Regions from separate parts of the Gordonia pseudamarae genome, predicted to be linked through region 1. Evidence: riboswitches for the same ligand, from Rfam matches in the RefSeq annotation. Region 1 holds a riboswitch; the other holds the start of a gene.
The links. Region 1 has a riboswitch for S-adenosylmethionine ahead of GII31_RS03660 (aminotransferase class V-fold PLP-dependent enzyme). Riboswitches for the same ligand answer to the same signal wherever they lie in the genome.
Positions count from the first base shown of each region.

Region 1 (8,847 bases):
CGAGATCCCCAAGGGCAGCCGCAACAAGTACGAGGTCGACCACGAGACGGGCAAGGTCTTCCTCGACCGCTACCTGTACACCTCGTTCGGCTACCCCGCCGACTACGGCTACGCCGACGGCACCCTCGGCGAGGACGGCGATCCGCTCGACGTACTGGTCCTGCTCCCCGAATCCGTCTATCCGGGCGTCGTGGTCAAGGCCCGTGTCGTGGCCATGTACACCATGACCGACGAGGCCGGCGGCGACGACAAGCTCCTCGCCGTGCCCGCCGGTGACGTGCGCTGGGACCACATCCAGGACGTCGGCGACGTCAACGAGTTCGAGTTGAACGCCATCTCGCACTTCTTCGAGCACTACAAGGACCTCGAGCCGGGCAAGAGTGTCACCCCCGGCGGCTGGGTCGGCCGCGAGGCGGCCGAGAAGGTGGCCGTCGAGGCCATCGAGCGCGCCAAGACCGAAGGTCACTGAGAGTTCGTCGCTTCGAAGGGTCCGGTGAGACGGGCACGTCGGATTCCCGTCTCACCGGGCCCTTCGTGCTCCCGCCTCCCCGGCCCCCGAAGACCGGCGCCGGGGACGAGTTCCTCGTCCCCGGCGAGGGTGCGGCATCGGCATTAGGATCGTCCGTTGTGACACCTTCCCCACCCGCCCCCGCAGCCGCCCGCCCGCACTTCACGTCGATGCCGGACCTGGCGCTACGAAATCTCGGAGGCGCGGTGGTGTGGACCAACGACGACCTGTTCGCCGAGGTCCAGAATCTGCTCAACGCCCCGCCGGCCGAATACCGGCCGGCCACCTTCGGGCACAAGGGTCAGGTGTACGACGGCTGGGAGACCCGCCGCCGGCGCGAACCGGGCGTCGACCAGGCGATCGTGCGGCTCGGCACTCCCGGTGTGGTGTACGGCGTGGTGGTCGACACCTCCTGGTTCAAGGGCAACTATCCACCGTTCATCTCCGTCGACGCCATCGCCGTCGAAGGAATCGTGTCGGGGGCCGAACTCGCCGCGAGCGAGGACTGGGTGACCGTCGTCGAGAAGTCGGCCGTCGACGGCGACACCCGCAACCCGTTCCGGGTGGACGCCAAGGAACGGTTCACACATGTGCGGCTCACCATGCATCCCGACGGCGGCGTGGCCCGGTTCCGCGTGCACGGGCGCGGTGTACCCGACCCGAAGTTCTTCCGCTACGGACACTTCGACCTGGCTGCTCTGGAGAACGGCGGCCTGGTCACCGCCTGTTCCAACATGTACTACAGTTCCCCCAACAATCTGCTGATGCCCGGTCGCGCCCGCACCATGGGTGAGGGGTGGGAGACCTCGCGGCGCCGCGACTCCGGCAACGACTGGGTGCAGGTACGCCTGGCCGGCCGCAGTCACGCCGGCCTCGTCGAACTGGACACGAGCTATTTTCTCGGCAACGCGCCCGGGGCCGCGACGGTCCGGGGCCGGGACGGCGAGGACGGCGAGTGGTTTGAGGTGTTGCCCCGCACCACGCTCCAGCCCGACACCCGGCACCGGTTCGTCATAGACCTCGACCGGCCGATGACCGAGGCCCGGCTGGATATCTATCCCGACGGCGGCATGGCCCGGTTCCGGTTGTACGGCACCCTCACCGACGATGCCGAGGCCGCGCTCACCGAACGGTGGGAACGCGGCGAGGCCTGAGCTTCCACTGGCGACAAAATTCATCCGGTATGGCGGTTGGCGCGGGCATATGTCCGCGCCAACCGCCATATCGGACGATCTTTACGCGGCGAAGGCCGGGAGGACCTCGTCCCGGATGCGGGACTCGGTGGCCGAACCGTCGAGCGGGGTGATGAGTACCGCGTCGGCGACCTCGGCGGCGTAGATGTCACGGATGAGACCGATGAGCCCGTGCGGGGTGCCGATGTAACGCACCGTCTCCGAACCCGCCGGGTCGGTGGGAACATTACCCACCGAGGCCCGGGCCGACGCGGGATGGGCGGCGATCGCCACCTCCACCTCCAGCGCCACTATGAATCTCGCAGGGTCACGCTGGCCGGACCGCAGCACGTTCCGCGCCCGCTGCGCATCACGCAGCGTCGGGCGACGCACCACGATGGGCAGGTCGACGCCGGCGTCCCCGCGCAGCGCGACCGACAGTTGCGGCCGCCCCACGCTGATGGTTGTCCCGGTCACGGCTTCGGCGATATCGACAGTCATCTCAGGTTCACTTCCGCTCGATGGTGCCACGACGGGACACCAACTCCGACAATGCATTCAGTAGGCGATCGACGTCATCGACACCGGTGCCGAGACCGAAACTCGCCCGCACCGCCCCGGCCGGATAGCCCAGCCGGGTCAGCAGCGGGTGCGCGCAGAACCGGCCGTCGCGCACCCCGATACCGTGGTGATCGCTCAGATAGCAGGCGACCGTGCGCGCCGAAAAGCCGTCGACGGCGAATCCCGCGATGCCGACGCGGCCGGCCGAGTCGGTGAAGATCCGCAGCGGACGCACCCCGTCGAGGACCGACAGTCCGGCGTCGAGCCGCTCACGCAGTGCGTGCCCGTGATGCCCGATCGCATCGAAACCGATGTCGGACAACGCGGTGCAGGCATCCGCGATGGACACCGCGCCCAGCACGTTGGGCGAGCCCGCCTCGTGCCGGGCCGGTCCGGTGTGCCACTGCGCCCGGCCGCCGGAGGCGACCTCGGCGCTCGCGCCGCCGCCTGCCAGATACGGCGAGGCCTCGTCGAGCCAGTCGCCGCGCCCCACCAGCACGCCGGAACCGAACGGCGCATACAGCTTGTGACCGGAGAACACCAGATAGTCGATACCGTGGCTGACCACCGAAACCGGCTGGTGCGCAACCAGTTGTGCCCCGTCGATGAGAATCCGGGCACCGTGCCGGTGGGCGATCGAGGCCAGCCTCGTGACCGGCAGCACCTCGCCGGTGACGTTCGAGGCGGCGGTGATCGCCAGCAGCGCCGCCGGTGTGGCCGCGAGCTCGTCCTCCAGGGCGGCAAGCGTCTCCTCGATGGTCGCGCAGGCGGTGACCAGCCGGGTACCGGGAAGACGCTGCCACGGAAGCAGGTTGGCGTGATGCTCGATGTCGAGGACCACCACGTCACCGCCGCGCTCTCCGAGGCAGTGGGCCAGCAGGTTGATCGAGTCGGTGGTGTTGCGGGTGAACACGACGTGGTCGTCGGCGCGGGCCCGGACGAACCGGCGGATGGTTTCGCGGGCCTGTTCGTAGCGGTGGGTGGTGATCTGTGACAGCGCGCCGGCGCCACGGTGCACGCTCGCGTACTGCGGCAGGGCGGCCAGCAGTCCGTCGGCGACGGCCCGCAACGCCGGGGCACTGGCCGCGTAGTCGAAGTTGGCGTACAGCACCGACGATCCGTCGAGCAGCGACACCCGTTCGTCGGCACCGACCACATCCGCGAGCGGCGGGAGGAAGGCACCGCCGACGGCGGCCGGGTCGACGGGCCGGAAAACGGAATTGGACAGGACAGCGGTCATGACAAAGACTCCTCGGGAGATCCACGCTTGCCGTGTCCGGTCGGACACGGCCGGGTCGTCACCCGGAGCACCCCACCGTGGCGGAGGGTTGCCGACCAGCCAGCCGGGGCTTGACGCTGGTACTCGTGACCCATCACCGATGGTTGTCCGACGGCGGTTCGGGTGTCAATCGAGATCGTGGGTTTGACTCACCGTGGTCGGAAAGGACCGCGCCCCGGAGGGCCGGCGAGATCCGTGCGGCGGGGGACCTCGACATCCCGTGGGTGTCACCCGCAAGGTCTATCCCGAATACCATCCCCAGCACATGTGCTGGCCGGTATGTTCACAGTATTGTGAGCCGTGTGCCGGGGATCACCGGTACTCGCCGTGATCAAGACGACCCGAGGGGACCCCGTGACCGCCCGACGCGCCGCGCGCACTCTGACCATCGCATTGCTGGCCCCGCTGACCGTCGGGCTCGCAGCCTGCGGATCCGACGACTCAGATTCCCCGTCGTCGAGCGTGCCATCGGTCTCCAGCAGCACGATGTCGAGCGAACCGAGCACCACGACGAGTGCGCCGTCGTCGACCACGACCCCGGCCACCTCCACTCCCGAGGCAACCGTCGACGCGCCGGTGGAGCAGCAAACACAGGCACCCGTCGAACAACCGGCTCCCGAGCAGACGCAGGCCCCGGCCGAGCAGCAGGCACCCGTCGAGCAGGCACCCGTCGAGCAGCCCGCACCCGAGCAGACGCAGGCCCCGGCCGAGCAGCAAGCCCCGCAGACGCCTCCGCAACTGCCGCAGGGTGGCGGCGGCCGACCCGGCTACTGAGCAGCCGGCGGTGACGGACACGGCCGACCGCAACCCGGACCCGGTAGCCGATCGCCCGCACAAGACCGGCGCTCCCCCCGTCGTTGACGTGCGTGGCACGCGGCTGCCCTCGCTGACCGGTATGCGGTGGTGGGCAGCGCTGGCGGTGTTCGTGCTGCACACGGTCGTGTTCCTGCCGGTGTATCCATTCTACGGCAGCGACACCTACTGGAGCATCGCCAAGGCGATACCCATGCAGGTGGGCGCGGCGGGCGTGACGTTCTTCTTCGTCCTCAGCGGGTTCATCATGCTGTGGACCCGCCGGTCCGGCGACACGCCGCGTGCCTTCATCGGGCGCCGGGCGAAGAAGATCTATCCGACGCACCTGGTGGCCGTCGCGGTGCTGCTGGTGGTGCTGCCGGTGCCGTTGAGCAAGCTGGTCACCTGGGTGCCCACCACCCTGCTGGTACAGACCTGGTGGCCCGACTGGACGTCGTTGGGCGGTCTGAACATCCCGGCGTGGTCGCTGGCCTCGGAGATCCTGTTCTACGCGACGTTCCCGTTTCTGGTGCCGTTCATCGAGAAGATCGCCGACCGGTTGGTACCCGCGGCGATCGCGGTGGTGTTCGCGCTGATCGTGGTGCTGCACACCTGCTACTACCTGTTCGCCGACGGCTACAAGGGCACGGGCAACATGTACGGCGCCCGGATGGTCGTGGAGGCCGACGGCACGTTGCCGACGGTCACCCCCGAATACGGGTACAACGCCGATCCGGCGTTCTTCGCCCACGACTACCTCGGCTACAGCGACCACGGGTACTGGCTGAGTTACTACTTTCCGCTGTCGCGGCTGCCCGAGTTCTTCCTGGGGGTCCTCGTGGCGCGGTTGGTGATCAGCGGGCGCTGGCGCAACACCCGGCTGTGGTGGCCGCTGCTGTCGCTGGCGGTGGCGTTCGCGGCAACATGGTGGGTGCCGTCCAACTACGCGATGAGCGTGCTGATCCTGCTGCCGACCGCCGCCGTCATCGCCACCGCCTGCCTGCGCGATGTGACCGGTCGCCGGGGGATCAACGCAACCGGCCCGATGGTCTGGCTGGGCGACGTGTCGTACGCTTTCTACCTGCTGCAGTATCCGGCTATGGTCGTCGTGCTCAAATACCTGCTGGCAGGTCACGCCATCGGTTTCGTGGGCTGGCTCGGCGCGGTCGCGTTGTGCTTCGTGCTCGCCCTCGCCGCGGCCGGACTCGTATACGAATTCGTCGACAAACCCATCACCCGGCGAAAGAACCGGGCGACCCTTCATCCAGAAAGCAACACATGACCAACGCTCTCGCCCGGTTCCTGGCGCCTGCGCTCACCGCGATCACACTGGTGGGTGTGTCGCTGTTTCCGGCCACCGCGTCCGCCGGCGGAAACCCGAATGCGAACACCACCAGTTCCGTGCCGACGCCCAAGCACAAGCTCTCGCAGCCGGGACAGATCGTGGTGCTCGGCGACTCCTTCGCCGCCAACAGTCCCGATATGCGCGGCAGTTGTAAGCAGAACCCGCAGGCCTGGCCGGAGCAGCTCGGGCGGCTCACGGGCCGCAGGCTCGTGGAGGAGGCGTGCAGCGGCGCGTCGTTCGGGTCGGCCGACTACCAGATCGGCGACGAGGCCCGGCGGGCCGACAAGGCCGGCGGCATCACCACCGACACCGCGTTGTTCCTGATGCAATTCGGTATGAACGACCAGTGGAACGGACACGACACCGCGCTGCGGATGCTCCTCAAATGTCTGGCCGGCGGACATTGCGAGGCCGATCACGACTCGGTCACCTCCATCACCCCGCAGGCCATCGTCGACCGTACGGCACAGGTCATCGAGTATGTGCGGTACTACGCCCCCAACGCGCGAATCGCCTTCGTCGGATACCCGGAACTGCTGCATCCGGGCGCGAAGGCGGCCTGCATCGACGTCGCCGGGCGCGAGGTCACGGTACGTAACTCCAAGACCGTCATAGCGTTGATCGACAAGCTCGACAGCGCTACCCGCGAGGCCGCGACCATGCTGAACGTCGAGTTCGTCGACGCCCGTGCGGCCACCGCCGGACGCGGCCTGTGCACTCCCAAGCCCCTGGTCCACGGCGTGCTCGACCCGAAAACCGATGTGTTCGGCATTCCGGTACATCCGACGGTCGAGGGTGATGCGGTGATGGCAGCGACCATCCGCGACCAGTTCGGTCTGTAACCCGCGCCCGGCCGTTCGTGCCCGCACGGGTCGGGGCCATCACGCCGGCTAATCCGGGAATCCCACCTGCCCGGACGCGGTGGGCAGGTGGGATTCTCGGGAGGGCCGACACCGGAACCGACGCGCACTCGTATCCCGGCAGTACCGCGCCGGCCAACCCTCCGACCACGATCGCGTAGGTACTGCCCGGTCCATCCACTCGGTCCCGCGGCTCGCGTGCGGCAGGCGCTTGCTTACTCATCGAGCATCGGGGCTGACCACCGGGAATTCCCACAGATCCCGTCTTCCGTCACGGTGCGGCCGGACATAGCCTCGTCTTCATGGCAATAGTTTCCATTACTACTGAACTTCCTCTACCGGCCCAGACGGCCTGCAGGCTCGCTGCCGAACCCGAGGTGATGATGTTCGTGCTCGCGCCCATACTCGCCTTCTCCCGAGAGAACATCCCGCCGCCCGGCACCGCCGTCGAACCCGGATTCTCCGCCCGTGGCCGGGTGACCTGGTTCGGTGTGATTCCCAGCTGGACCCACGAGATCACCCTGGTCAGCCGAGACGAGCACGAAATCTACACTCGTGAACGCGGCGGTCCGGTCCGTATCTGGAACCACCGGCTGACCTTCGATCCGATCACCGCCACCAGTTGCCGTTACACCGACGACATCGAGATCGAGAACGGTATCTCCGGGTTCGCCACCAGGGTCTTCATCCGACTGATGTTCGCGCACCGTCACCGGCGGTGGCGTTCCGTGGCAGCCATCGCCACCGCGGCTCACGGGTAGCGGCTCGATTCCCGTCGCGGCATCGGCGAGCCGGCCCGTCGCCCGCGACTACCTGGCCGAGCTCGTGCGGCCGGAGATGCCGCGCGCCGTCCGCGCACGCGGCACCGACGCGGGCATCAGCGCCGAGGACATCGAGCGCGCCGAGGCACTACTCGACCGTGATCGGGGCTGGAGACCTTCGTGGTCGCACCGAACCTGCGGTGCACCGCGACCGGCTGACCGGCTGACCGCACCAGGGTCAGCCACGCCGACGTCCGCGATCAGCCCAGTGCTTTGTCGACGTCCTCGAGCAGATCGTCGGCCCCTTCCAGGCCCACCGACAGGCGGACCACCGAATCGGTGAGGCCGATGGCCGCGCGGCCCTCCGGACCCATCGCCCGGTGGGTGGTGGTGGCCGGGTGGGTGATCAGGGACTTGGCGTCGCCGAGGTTATTGGAGATGTCGATGATCGACAGACCGTTGAGGACCTCGAAGGCACGTTCCTTGCCCGACACCCCGGCGCGGTCGTTGAGCTCGAAGGTGATGACGGTACCGCCGCCCGACATCTGCCGGCGGGCCAGCTCGTACTGCGGATGCGATGATAGGAACGGGTATTTCACCCAGCGCACCCGGTCGTCGGCCTCCAGGAACTCGGCGATGCGCAGCGCCGTGGACACCGAGCGGTCGAGCCGGAGCTGCATCGTCTCCAGCCCCTTGAGCAGGATCCACGCGTTGAAGGCGCTCATCGCGGGACCGGTGTGCCGCATCAGCTGCTGCACCGGCCCGTCGATGAACTCCTTGTCGCCGACCACCGCGCCGCCGAGCACACGACCCTGGCCGTCGATGTGCTTGGTGGCCGAGTAGACGATGACGTCGGCACCGAGCTCGGATCCGCGCTGCAGCAAAGGAGTGGCGAAAACGTTGTCCAGCACCACCTTTGCCCCGGCAGCGTGAGCGAGTTCGCACACCGCGGCAACGTCGACGAGGGTTTGCATCGGATTGGACGGGGTCTCGAAGAACACCGCGGTGGTGGGCACCGACAGCGCCTGCTCCCACTGCTCGAGATCCTCACCGTCGACGAACACGGTCTCGACGCCCCAGCGCGGCAGGATCTCGTTGCACACCACGAAGCACGAGCCGAACAAGCTGCGGGCGGCGACGAGTCGGTCACCGGCCTTGAGCAGCGCGCCGAGCGCCACGAACACCGCCGCCATGCCGCTGGCGGTGGCGAAGGCGGCGGGCATGTCATCGAGCAGCCGCAGCCGCTCCTGGAACATGTTGACCGTCGGATTGCCGTACCGCGAGTACACGTAACGTTCATCCTCGCCGGTGAACGCGCGTTCGGCCGCCTCCGCCGAGTCGTAGACGTAGCCGCTGGTCAGGAACAGCGCCTCGGACGTCTCGAAGAAGCCGGACCGGTCCAGACCCCCCCGAACACCGATGGTTCCGAGCGAAACACCTTCGGGGAGAATGTGACTCATGACTGCCTCCAGGGCAGGTTCGAGGCGCGCCAGCCCGTGGAGCCACGATGATCGTTCTCATCGAGAGCGCCCTCGAAACCGTCGAGCACGTTGTAGGCCTTGGCGATGC
Region 1 is NZ_CP045809.1:845,569-854,415, reverse strand. Features, by position in the region: gene GII31_RS03675 (inorganic diphosphatase) at 1-469, shown strand, start outside; gene alc (allantoicase) at 679-1,662, shown strand; gene GII31_RS03665 (hypothetical protein) at 1,744-2,181, opposite strand; gene GII31_RS03660 (aminotransferase class V-fold PLP-dependent enzyme) at 2,189-3,481, opposite strand; SAM riboswitch class IV at 3,500-3,612, opposite strand; gene GII31_RS03655 (hypothetical protein) at 3,875-4,294, shown strand; gene GII31_RS03650 (acyltransferase family protein) at 4,305-5,594, shown strand; gene GII31_RS03645 (SGNH/GDSL hydrolase family protein) at 5,591-6,499, shown strand; gene GII31_RS03640 (SRPBCC family protein) at 6,820-7,278, shown strand; gene GII31_RS03635 (O-succinylhomoserine sulfhydrylase) at 7,539-8,738, opposite strand; gene GII31_RS03630 (rhodanese-like domain-containing protein) at 8,735-8,847, opposite strand, start outside.

Region 2 (8,847 bases), 780 kb from region 1:
ACAGCCGTGACGAGGCCGCCGTCGAGCGCCTGGACATCCTCAACGATGTCGACGGCGTGTGGCGTTGCCGTACCACCTTCAACTGCACCGATGCCTGCCCGCGCGGCATCCAGGTGACCCAGGCGATCTCGGAAGTCAAGCGCGCACTGATGTTCTCGCGCTGACGCCTGCCTTTCAGAAGACAGGGGGCCCGCCGACCGAATGGTCGGCGGGCCCCCTGTCGTTTCCGGTCGAACTGTCGTTTCCGGTCGAACTGTCGTGTCCGGTCGCACAGTCCCTATCCAGGTTTGCCGCCGGTGCGTCGGGCCGGGACCGGCGGCCACGATCTCACCTGCGCAGACGCGCGACCTGCGCGATGGATGCCGCGAGCACCGCTCCGGCGGCCACCGCACCCGCGATCACCGTTGGTCTCGGCGTCGGATTAACCGCGTAGGTCGGTGAGATCACCACAGTCCGCTGCGCCTGCTCCTCCTCGTGCGGTTCGATCTCATCGACCACCTGGAAGGCCTGGTTCTTCGGGTCCGTGGCGCACCAGGCGGTGGCGTACAACAGGATTCGCGAGGCGAGATAGGCGAACACCATGATGCCGATGATCGATCCGAAGGCCGCGCCCGCGGGCCCGCTCATCACCGACGTCAGGTAGATGCCGCCGAACGTCTTGAGGACCTCGAAGACCACCGCCATCAGCAGCCCCGCCTTGAGACAGTTCGTGAACGGCACCTTGGTCAGCGGAAGCCACGACTGCACGAAAGTGCACAGCATCCAGGACGCGCAGACCGACACCAGGATCGAGACCACCCGGATCACCGTCGACGCCCACGGCATGTCATCGATCGACAGCCAGTCCATGATCTTGTTGAGCAGCCCGCTGCTACCCAGCGCGCTCAGCACCATCGTGACGATGAACGCCGCCCCGAGGGCCACGAAGGCCAGCAGATCGCCGAGCTTGGCCATCACCGCGTTGCGTTTGATGCGTCCGCCCCAGATCTCGGTCAGCGCCATGCGCACACCCGCCATCCATCCGATGCCGGTGAACGCCGCACCGAACAGGCCGACCACACCGACCGTGGCGCGGGAGGCGATGGCCGAATCAATCAGGTCCGACACCTGCGTGCCCATGTCGCCGGGCATCTGCTCGACCACCGACTCCTGGATCTCGTCGAGCAGACCCTGATTGCCGGCGAGGACATAACCGGCAATGGCGAACGCCACCATGAGGATAGGGATGAGTGCGAGTATCCCGTTGAAGGTGATGCTCGCGGCATGCAGATTTCCGCGTCGCTCATTGTAGCGGGTGACGGTGTCGAGGATGTGTTTGAGCACCGGCCAGCGGTCCTGCGCCTCGGTGAACTTCTCCTTGCCCGTGCTCACCGCGGCCTTCGCCGAGTCGATCGCCGAACTCATCCCCGATGTCTCCCTCGTCGTGATGCGAAGGAGACATCCCTCACATCTTCGGTGCCAGGAACCCTACTTTGTCATACGTAACAGCGAGTGTGTCGGACGCAATCTTGCGGGCCCGCTGTGCTCCGGCGGCCAAAATACCGTCGAGATAGGCCGGGTCCTCGGTGTATTCGGCGACCCGGCCGCGCAGTGGACCGACGAAATCGGCCAGAACCTCAGCCGTGTCGACCTTCAGGTCGCCGTACCCCTTGCCCGCGTACTTCGCGACGAGATCGTCGATGCCCACTCCGCTCAGCGCGGACTGGATCGTCAGCAGGTTGCTCACGCCGGGCTTGTTCTCGCGGTCGAAGATGATCTCGCTGCCGGTGTCGGTGACCGCCGAGCGGATCTTCTTCGCCGACCGTTTCGGATCGTCGAGCAGGTTGATCAGGCCCTTGTCGGTGTCGGCGGACTTGCTCATCTTGGCCGTCGGGTTCTGCAAGTCGTAGATCTTGGCGAACTCGGAGACGATGTAGGCCTCGGGCACCTTGAGTGCCTTGCCGAATCGCTTGTTGAAGCGCCCGGCCAGGTCGCGGGTCAGTTCCAGATGCTGACGCTGATCCTCACCCACCGGCACCAGGTCGACCTGGAATGCCAGGATGTCCGCGGCCATCAGGATCGGGTAGGTGAACAGCCCCACCCCGGCGGCATCGGCGCCCTGTTTGGCGGATTTGTCCTTGAACTGCGTCATCCGGCCCGCCTCACCGAAACCGGTCAGGCACGAGAGCACCCAGTTGAGCTGCGCGATCTCGGGCACGTGCGATTGGACGTAGATCGTCGCGCGCTCCGGGTCGACGCCGACGGCCAGCAACTGCGCGACCGCCACCCGGGTGCGTTCACGAAGCACCGCGGGATCCTGCGGCACCGTGATGGCGTGCATGTCGGGGATGAAGTAGTAGGCGTCGAAGTCGTCCTGCAGTTGCACCCACTGCCGCACGGCACCGAGGTAGTTGCCGAGGTGGAAGGAGTCACTCGTCGGCTGAATTCCGGACAGCACCCGCTTACGGGCCTGGGGTACGGCACCTTCGCCGCCGGTGTTCTCACTGCTCGCGACTTCACTGCTGGTCATGGGTTCCAGTGTCTCAAAGGCGCTCAACCCGATGTTGTCGGCACACCCGGCGACGTGGCGCGGGACGGTCAGCCGAAGGTGACGGTCACCGGTGCGTGGTCGGACCAGCGCAGATCGTAGGCATCGGCGCGGTCGACGACGGCCGAACGCGCGGCGGCGGCCATCGGGGCGTTCGCCAACTGGTAGTCGATGCGCCAGCCGGCGTCGTTGTCGAAGGCCTTGCCGCGCCACGACCACCAGCTGTATGGTCCGGGTCCCTCGGGGTGCAGGTCGCGGACCACGTCGGACCAGCCCGATGCCAGCAGCCCGGCCACCCATGCACGTTCGTGCGGTAGGAAGCCGGGGCTCGTGAGGTTGCCCTTCCAGTTCTTGATGTCGGCCTCGGCGGGCGCGATGTTCCAGTCGCCGCCGACGACCACTCCCCGATCCCGCGCTCCCCCGTCCTGCACTCTCCCGTCCGGATCGATGAGGCCGGCGAGATACGCGCCGAATTCGTCGAGGAAGCGCTTCTTCTCCTCGAATTTGGCCGCGTCCTGCGGAGTGTCCGCGGCGCCTTTGGGCAGGTACAGGGCGCCGACCGTCAGCTCGCCGACACCGTCGATGCCGGGTGCGCCGAAGTCGGCCTCGACGTATCGGCCCAGATCGTCGAATTCTGCGCTGCCGAAGCCGGTGCGCACGGCGGCCGGTTCGATGCGGCTGAGCACGCCGACCCCGGCATGACCCTTGACCGACGATTCGGTCATCGTCAGGTGCCAGCCACCCTCCAGCACCGGTGCCAGCGCCTCGTGTGCTTGTTTGTGCGATGCCCGGATTTCCTGCAGGACAATCACATCCGATGGTGCCTCCGACAACCATCGCAACATTCCCGCGTTGCGTTCGTTGCGTTGCCTGACGGCGGCACGGATACCGTTGACGTTGACCGTGGTGATAACGATGGACACGACAACCGAGCCTACGTGTGCACGGCCGCGACGCCGACGGCGATCACCGTCACCCACGCCGGTGTGCCGCCACGGCCGGTACCAGAATCAGCAGCCCGCCCACGGCCAGGTCCGCGCCGAACAGGGTGGGCGTCGGCAGAGTGCGCAGCAGCGCCGGCACCGTATTCCACGAACACGCGGTGAGATCGTTCACAACACCGATTTCCGCGGTGTTCCAACCGGTCTGAGCAGGAGGGTTCCCTGGGTATGAAATCGGTGTTATATCCTTGTCGCCAGGTCATGAGTATCAGCACGAAGCCCCGGCTCGCTGATCGGCAACCCTCCAACCGCGGTGGGGTGCTCCGGGTGATGACCAGGTTGGGGGCCACACGGCCTCCCGGCAAGCGCGGGTCCGAAGGTCGGACCCCACAGGGTCTCAGCGAGCCCTGCCGACCGTAAGAAAGTTGTGTACACGTCATGTCTGACGCAGCGAATCCAGCAGACAACTGGAGTTTCGAAACCAAGCAGATCCACGTCGGCCAATCACCGGATCCGACGACCGGTGCGCGCGCGTTGCCGATCTACCAGACCACCAGCTACACCTTCCGCGACACCGAGCACGCCGCCAATCTCTTCGGCCTCACCGAGCCCGGCAACATCTACACCCGGATCATGAACCCGACGCAGGACGCGGTCGAGCAGCGCCTGGCCGCACTCGAGGGCGGCGTCGCCGCACTGCTGGTGGCCTCGGGTCAGGCCGCCACCACGTACGCGATCGTCAACGTGGCAGAGGCCGGCAGCCATGTGGTGTCCAGCCCCCGGCTGTACGGCGGAACCTACAACCTGTTCCACTACACCCTGCCCAAGCTGGGTGTCGAGGTCACCTTCGTCGACGATCCCGAGGATCCGGCGGCGTGGCAGGCCGCGGTCCGCGACAACACGCGCGCCTTCTACGGCGAGTCCATCGCCAACCCGGGCAATGAGGTACTCGACATCCCGGGCATCTCGGCGGTGGCGCACAACAACGGTATTCCGCTGATCGTCGACAACACCGTCGCGACCCCGTACCTGCTCAATCCGCTGGCTCACGGCGCCGACGTGGTGGTGCATTCGGCCACCAAGTACATCGGCGGCCACGGCACCGCGGTGGGGGGTGTCATCGTCGACGGCGGCACCTTCGACTGGCGGGTCCAGCGCGACGGAACGGACCTGTTCCCGGGTTTCACCACCGCCGATCCCAGCTATCACGGCGTCGTGTTCGCCGACCTGGGCGCCCCGGCGTTCGCTCTGAAGGCCCGGGTCCAGTTGCTGCGTGACATCGGTGCCGCGATCGCCCCGTTCAACGCCTTCCTACTGGCACAGGGCCTGGAGACGCTGAGCCTGCGGGTCGAGCGGCATGTGGCCAACGCGCAGCGCGTCGCCGCGTTCCTCAACGACCATCCGCAGGTCACGTCCGTGACGTATGCGGGGCTGTCGACGTCTCCGTGGTACCGGCGGGGCCAGGAACTGGCCCCCAAGGGGCAGGGTGCGATCGTCGCGTTCGAGATCGACGGCGGCGTGGATGCCGGCAAACGATTCGTCGACGCGTTGACCCTGCACAGCCATGTCGCCAATATCGGCGATGTCCGGTCGCTGGTGATCCATCCGGCCTCGACCACGCACAGTCAGCTGACGCCCGAAGAGCAGCTGGCGGCGGCGGTCACCCCCGGGCTGGTCCGGCTCGCCGTCGGTATCGAAGGCATCGATGACATCATCGCCGACCTCGAGCAGGGCTTCGCGGCAGCCAAGTGAACAGGTGATGTGTGAGAGCGAGTGAGCAACCCGTGCCGGTGACCATCAGCAGTCCAGTGACGGAGCATCCGTACGCCCTCAACTGGGAGAACGCCCCGGACGGGGAGTTGATGTATGCCCCGGTGGGCCCTGTGGCACTCGACAACGGTGAGGTTCTCGGCGACGTGACCCTGGCGTTCCAGCGCTGGGGCACGTTGTCACCCGACCGCGACAACGTGGTGCTCGCCCTGCACGCACTCACCGGGGATTCCCATGTCACCGGACCGGCCGACGACGAGCACGAGGCCGCCGGCTGGTGGGACGGACTGATCGGTCCGGGATGCGCCGTCGACACCGACCAATGGTGTGTCGTGTCCCCCAACGTCCTGGGCGGTTGCCGCGGGTCCACCGGACCCTCGTCGACCGCCCCGGACGGCCGCGCGTGGGGTTCGCGGTTTCCGCGGATCACCATCCTCGACCAGGTTCGGGCCGAGGTCGCGCTGACCGAGGTGCTCGGTATCTCGCGGGTGACGGCCGTGGTCGGCGGCTCGATGGGCGGCGCGCGCGCACTGGAATGGGCGGTCGGCTATCCCGATCGGGTCCGCTCGGCGCTGGTCCTGGCGGTCGGTGCCCGCGCCACCGCCGACCAGATCGGCATCCAGTCCACCCAGATCGCCGCTATCGAGGCCGACCCGCACTGGCAGGGCGGCGACTACCACGGGTCGGGCGTCTCGCCGACTGTCGGTATGGGTATCGCCCGGCGTATCGCGCATCTGTCCTACCGCGCCGAGATCGAGCTCGACGAACGATTCGGCAACTCCCCGCAGGGCACCGAGAATCCGCTCGACGACGGCCGCTATGCCGTCGAAAGCTATCTCGAACACCAGTCGGCGAAGCTGAGCCGGCGGTTCGATCCGGGCAGCTACGTCACCTTGACCGACGCGCTCAACAACCACGACGTCGGCCGGGGTCGAGGCGGTGTCGAGGCGGCGCTGCGCGGCTGCCCGGTGCCCGTCGTCGTCGGCGGGATCGATTCGGACCGGCTCTATCCGCTGCGCCTGCAGGCAGAAATCGCCGAACAACTCGGCAACGCCGCCGGTGGACTGCATGTGGTGAGCTCGGACAAGGGGCATGACGGCTTTCTCACCGAGGCCGACGCCATCGGCGGGCTCCTGCGGTACACGATCGACGTCGCCCGGGATGCGCGCCGGTAGACTCCTACCGATGACCACCGATGAGCCGATCCCCCGTCCGTCGGACACAACCGATTGGGAGGATCTTCCCGACGGTCAGCTGACCTCAGTCACCCTGCCCCCGCTTCCGCTCGACAGCGGCGAGACGTTCGAGAACGTGACGATGGCATTTCAGCGCTGGGGCCGGTTGTCGCCCGACCGCGACAACGTCGTTCTCGTCCTGCACGCGCTCACCGGCGACTCGCACGTCATCGGCCCCGCCGACGACGATCACCCGACACCCGGTTGGTGGGGTGATGTGATCGGGCCGGGCCGGGCCATCGACACCGCCGAATGGTGTGTCATCGCCGCCAACACCCTCGGCGGTTGCCGGGGTTCGACCGGGCCGTCATCGATTGCCCCGGACGGCAGGGCATGGGGATCCCGATTCCCCGCGATCACGCTGCTCGACCAGGTGCGGGCCGAGGTACTGCTGATGGACCGTCTCGGTATCGACCGGGTGGCCGCGGTGCTCGGCGGGTCGCTCGGTGGCGCCCGTGCGCTCGAGTGGGCCGTCGGATTTCCCGACCGGCTTCGCACCGCGCTGGTCCTCGCGATCGGCGCCCGCGCCACCGCGTTCCAGATCGGGATTCAGACGGCGCAGATCGCGGCCATCAAGGCGCATCCGGATTGGCAGGGCGGCGACTACTACGGCACCGGGCGGTCACCCGCCGCGGCGATGGGTATCGCGCGCCGGATGGCGCATCTGACCTATCGCGGTGAAGCCGAACTCGACGAACGGTTCGCCAACGCACCGCAGTCGGGCGAGGATCCGCGCACCGGGGGGCGCTACTCCATCGAAAGCTACCTGGAGTATCAGGCCGAGAAGCTGATCGAACGATTCGATCCCGGCAGCTACGTGTTGCTGACCGAGGTCGTCAACGGCCACGACGTCGGACGCGACCGCGGCGGGGTGAGGGCCGCGTTGAGTGCCTGCACCGTCCCGGTGGTCGTCGGAGGCATCGATTCGGACATCCTGTTCCCGCTTCGGCTGCAGCAGGAGATCGCCGACAACCTCGGCAACGCCGTCGGCGGGCTGCACGTGGTCAACTCGGACAAGGGGCACGACGGATTTCTCACCGAGGTCGACGCCGTGTCCGACCTGCTCAGGTATACCGCCGACATCGCCCGGAAGCCGCCGGTGGAATGCGGTGCCGAGAATCGGTAGAGGTACGGGAATCGGTAGAGGTAGTGGGCCCGGAATATCCGGGAGCCCCGCCGGGCGGCTGCGGAGCCATTGCCGGCGGCTATGAACCGTAGGCCGCTTCGGGCACCTCGGTACCCGATTCCGGGGCCGGCTCACCGGGCGCCGGTGTCCTGGACGATGTCGGCGCGCTGATCTCCGGGTTCGGATCGGTCACCGCGGGTTCACCGTCGCCGGACGGTTCCGACGATGCCGCGGTGCTGGTGGGGCTGCTCGAGGACGAGCTGTCCGATGACGATGGCGGGTCCGTACTCGTCGATGTCCCGACGCCGGACGTGGAGGGTGTCGTCCGCGTCGTGGTCGAGGTCGAGGTCGTCGTCGAGGTTGATGGAGGCGGAACAAGCGTCGTGGTCGGCCCGTCGCCGGCGAATCCGGGCGGCTCGGGGAGCAGGGTCGTCGTCGACGTCACGTCCGGCTGTGGCAGCTCGATGGTGGCCCACCCGGGCGTGGCCGCTCCCCAGGACGGGTCGGTCGGCAGGGTGTGCGTGGGGCGTTGTGTCGGCGATTCGGACAGATTTTGGAACAGTCGCGTCGTCGCGCCGGTCGCCGTGGTGTGCCTCACCGAGTGCATCGGCTCCGAGGTCGGGGCATCGGGCGAGTTGGACACAGTGGACAGGGCACTGCCCACCGCGTACAGGGTCATCAACACCGCCCCGAGGATCGCGGCAACCGCCGCCAGCGGCATCGGGGACAGCAGCCCGCGGGTCACACCGCCACCGATCATCGTCTGTCTGGCCGCGTCCGGTCCGCCCGAGGCCAATCGGGCCGCGCCGATCGCCGAGGCGAGTTCGGGCATGTTCGGGATCACGGTGCCCCGTGCCCCGTGCCCGGTGCCCACGCCCCGGACCGCCGGGATATTGACGAGGCCACCGACGAGCACCACCGCCTCGGGGTCTGTTCCACGTCCGGCGGCCAGCGCCAGGGCCTTGCGCACCGCCTCGCGGGCCTCGGCGACCATCGGCTCCACCGCCTCGGCCACCATCTCGGCGGTCAAGTCGACCTTGCTGACTCCCGCCGCCGGTGTGACCTGTCCCTGTGCGACCTGCTCGGGTCGGGTCAGTTCCTCTTTCGCGGTGCGGCAGGCGCTGACGAGATCGCGCCGGTTCTGGCCGAAGGCCGGGTCGCTCGCGATACCCGGTTCGGACCGCATCACCGATCGGGCAAGGGCCTCGTCGATTTCGCGGCCGCTGATCGCCCGGGAACGCTGTACCT
Region 2 is NZ_CP045809.1:1,628,268-1,637,114, reverse strand. Features, by position in the region: gene GII31_RS07235 (succinate dehydrogenase iron-sulfur subunit) at 1-164, shown strand, start outside; gene GII31_RS07230 (YhjD/YihY/BrkB family envelope integrity protein) at 328-1,404, opposite strand; gene trpS (tryptophan--tRNA ligase) at 1,445-2,509, opposite strand; gene GII31_RS07220 (exodeoxyribonuclease III) at 2,578-3,450, opposite strand; gene GII31_RS07215 (hypothetical protein) at 3,500-3,643, opposite strand; SAM riboswitch class IV at 3,726-3,842, shown strand; gene GII31_RS07210 (bifunctional o-acetylhomoserine/o-acetylserine sulfhydrylase) at 3,907-5,220, shown strand; gene metX (homoserine O-acetyltransferase MetX) at 5,253-6,413, shown strand; gene metX (homoserine O-acetyltransferase MetX) at 6,424-7,599, shown strand; gene GII31_RS07195 (Hsp70 family protein) at 7,679-8,847, opposite strand, start outside.
Region 2: linked by a shared signal. The riboswitch ahead of GII31_RS07210 (bifunctional o-acetylhomoserine/o-acetylserine sulfhydrylase) and the one ahead of GII31_RS03660 (aminotransferase class V-fold PLP-dependent enzyme) in region 1 are both predicted to bind S-adenosylmethionine.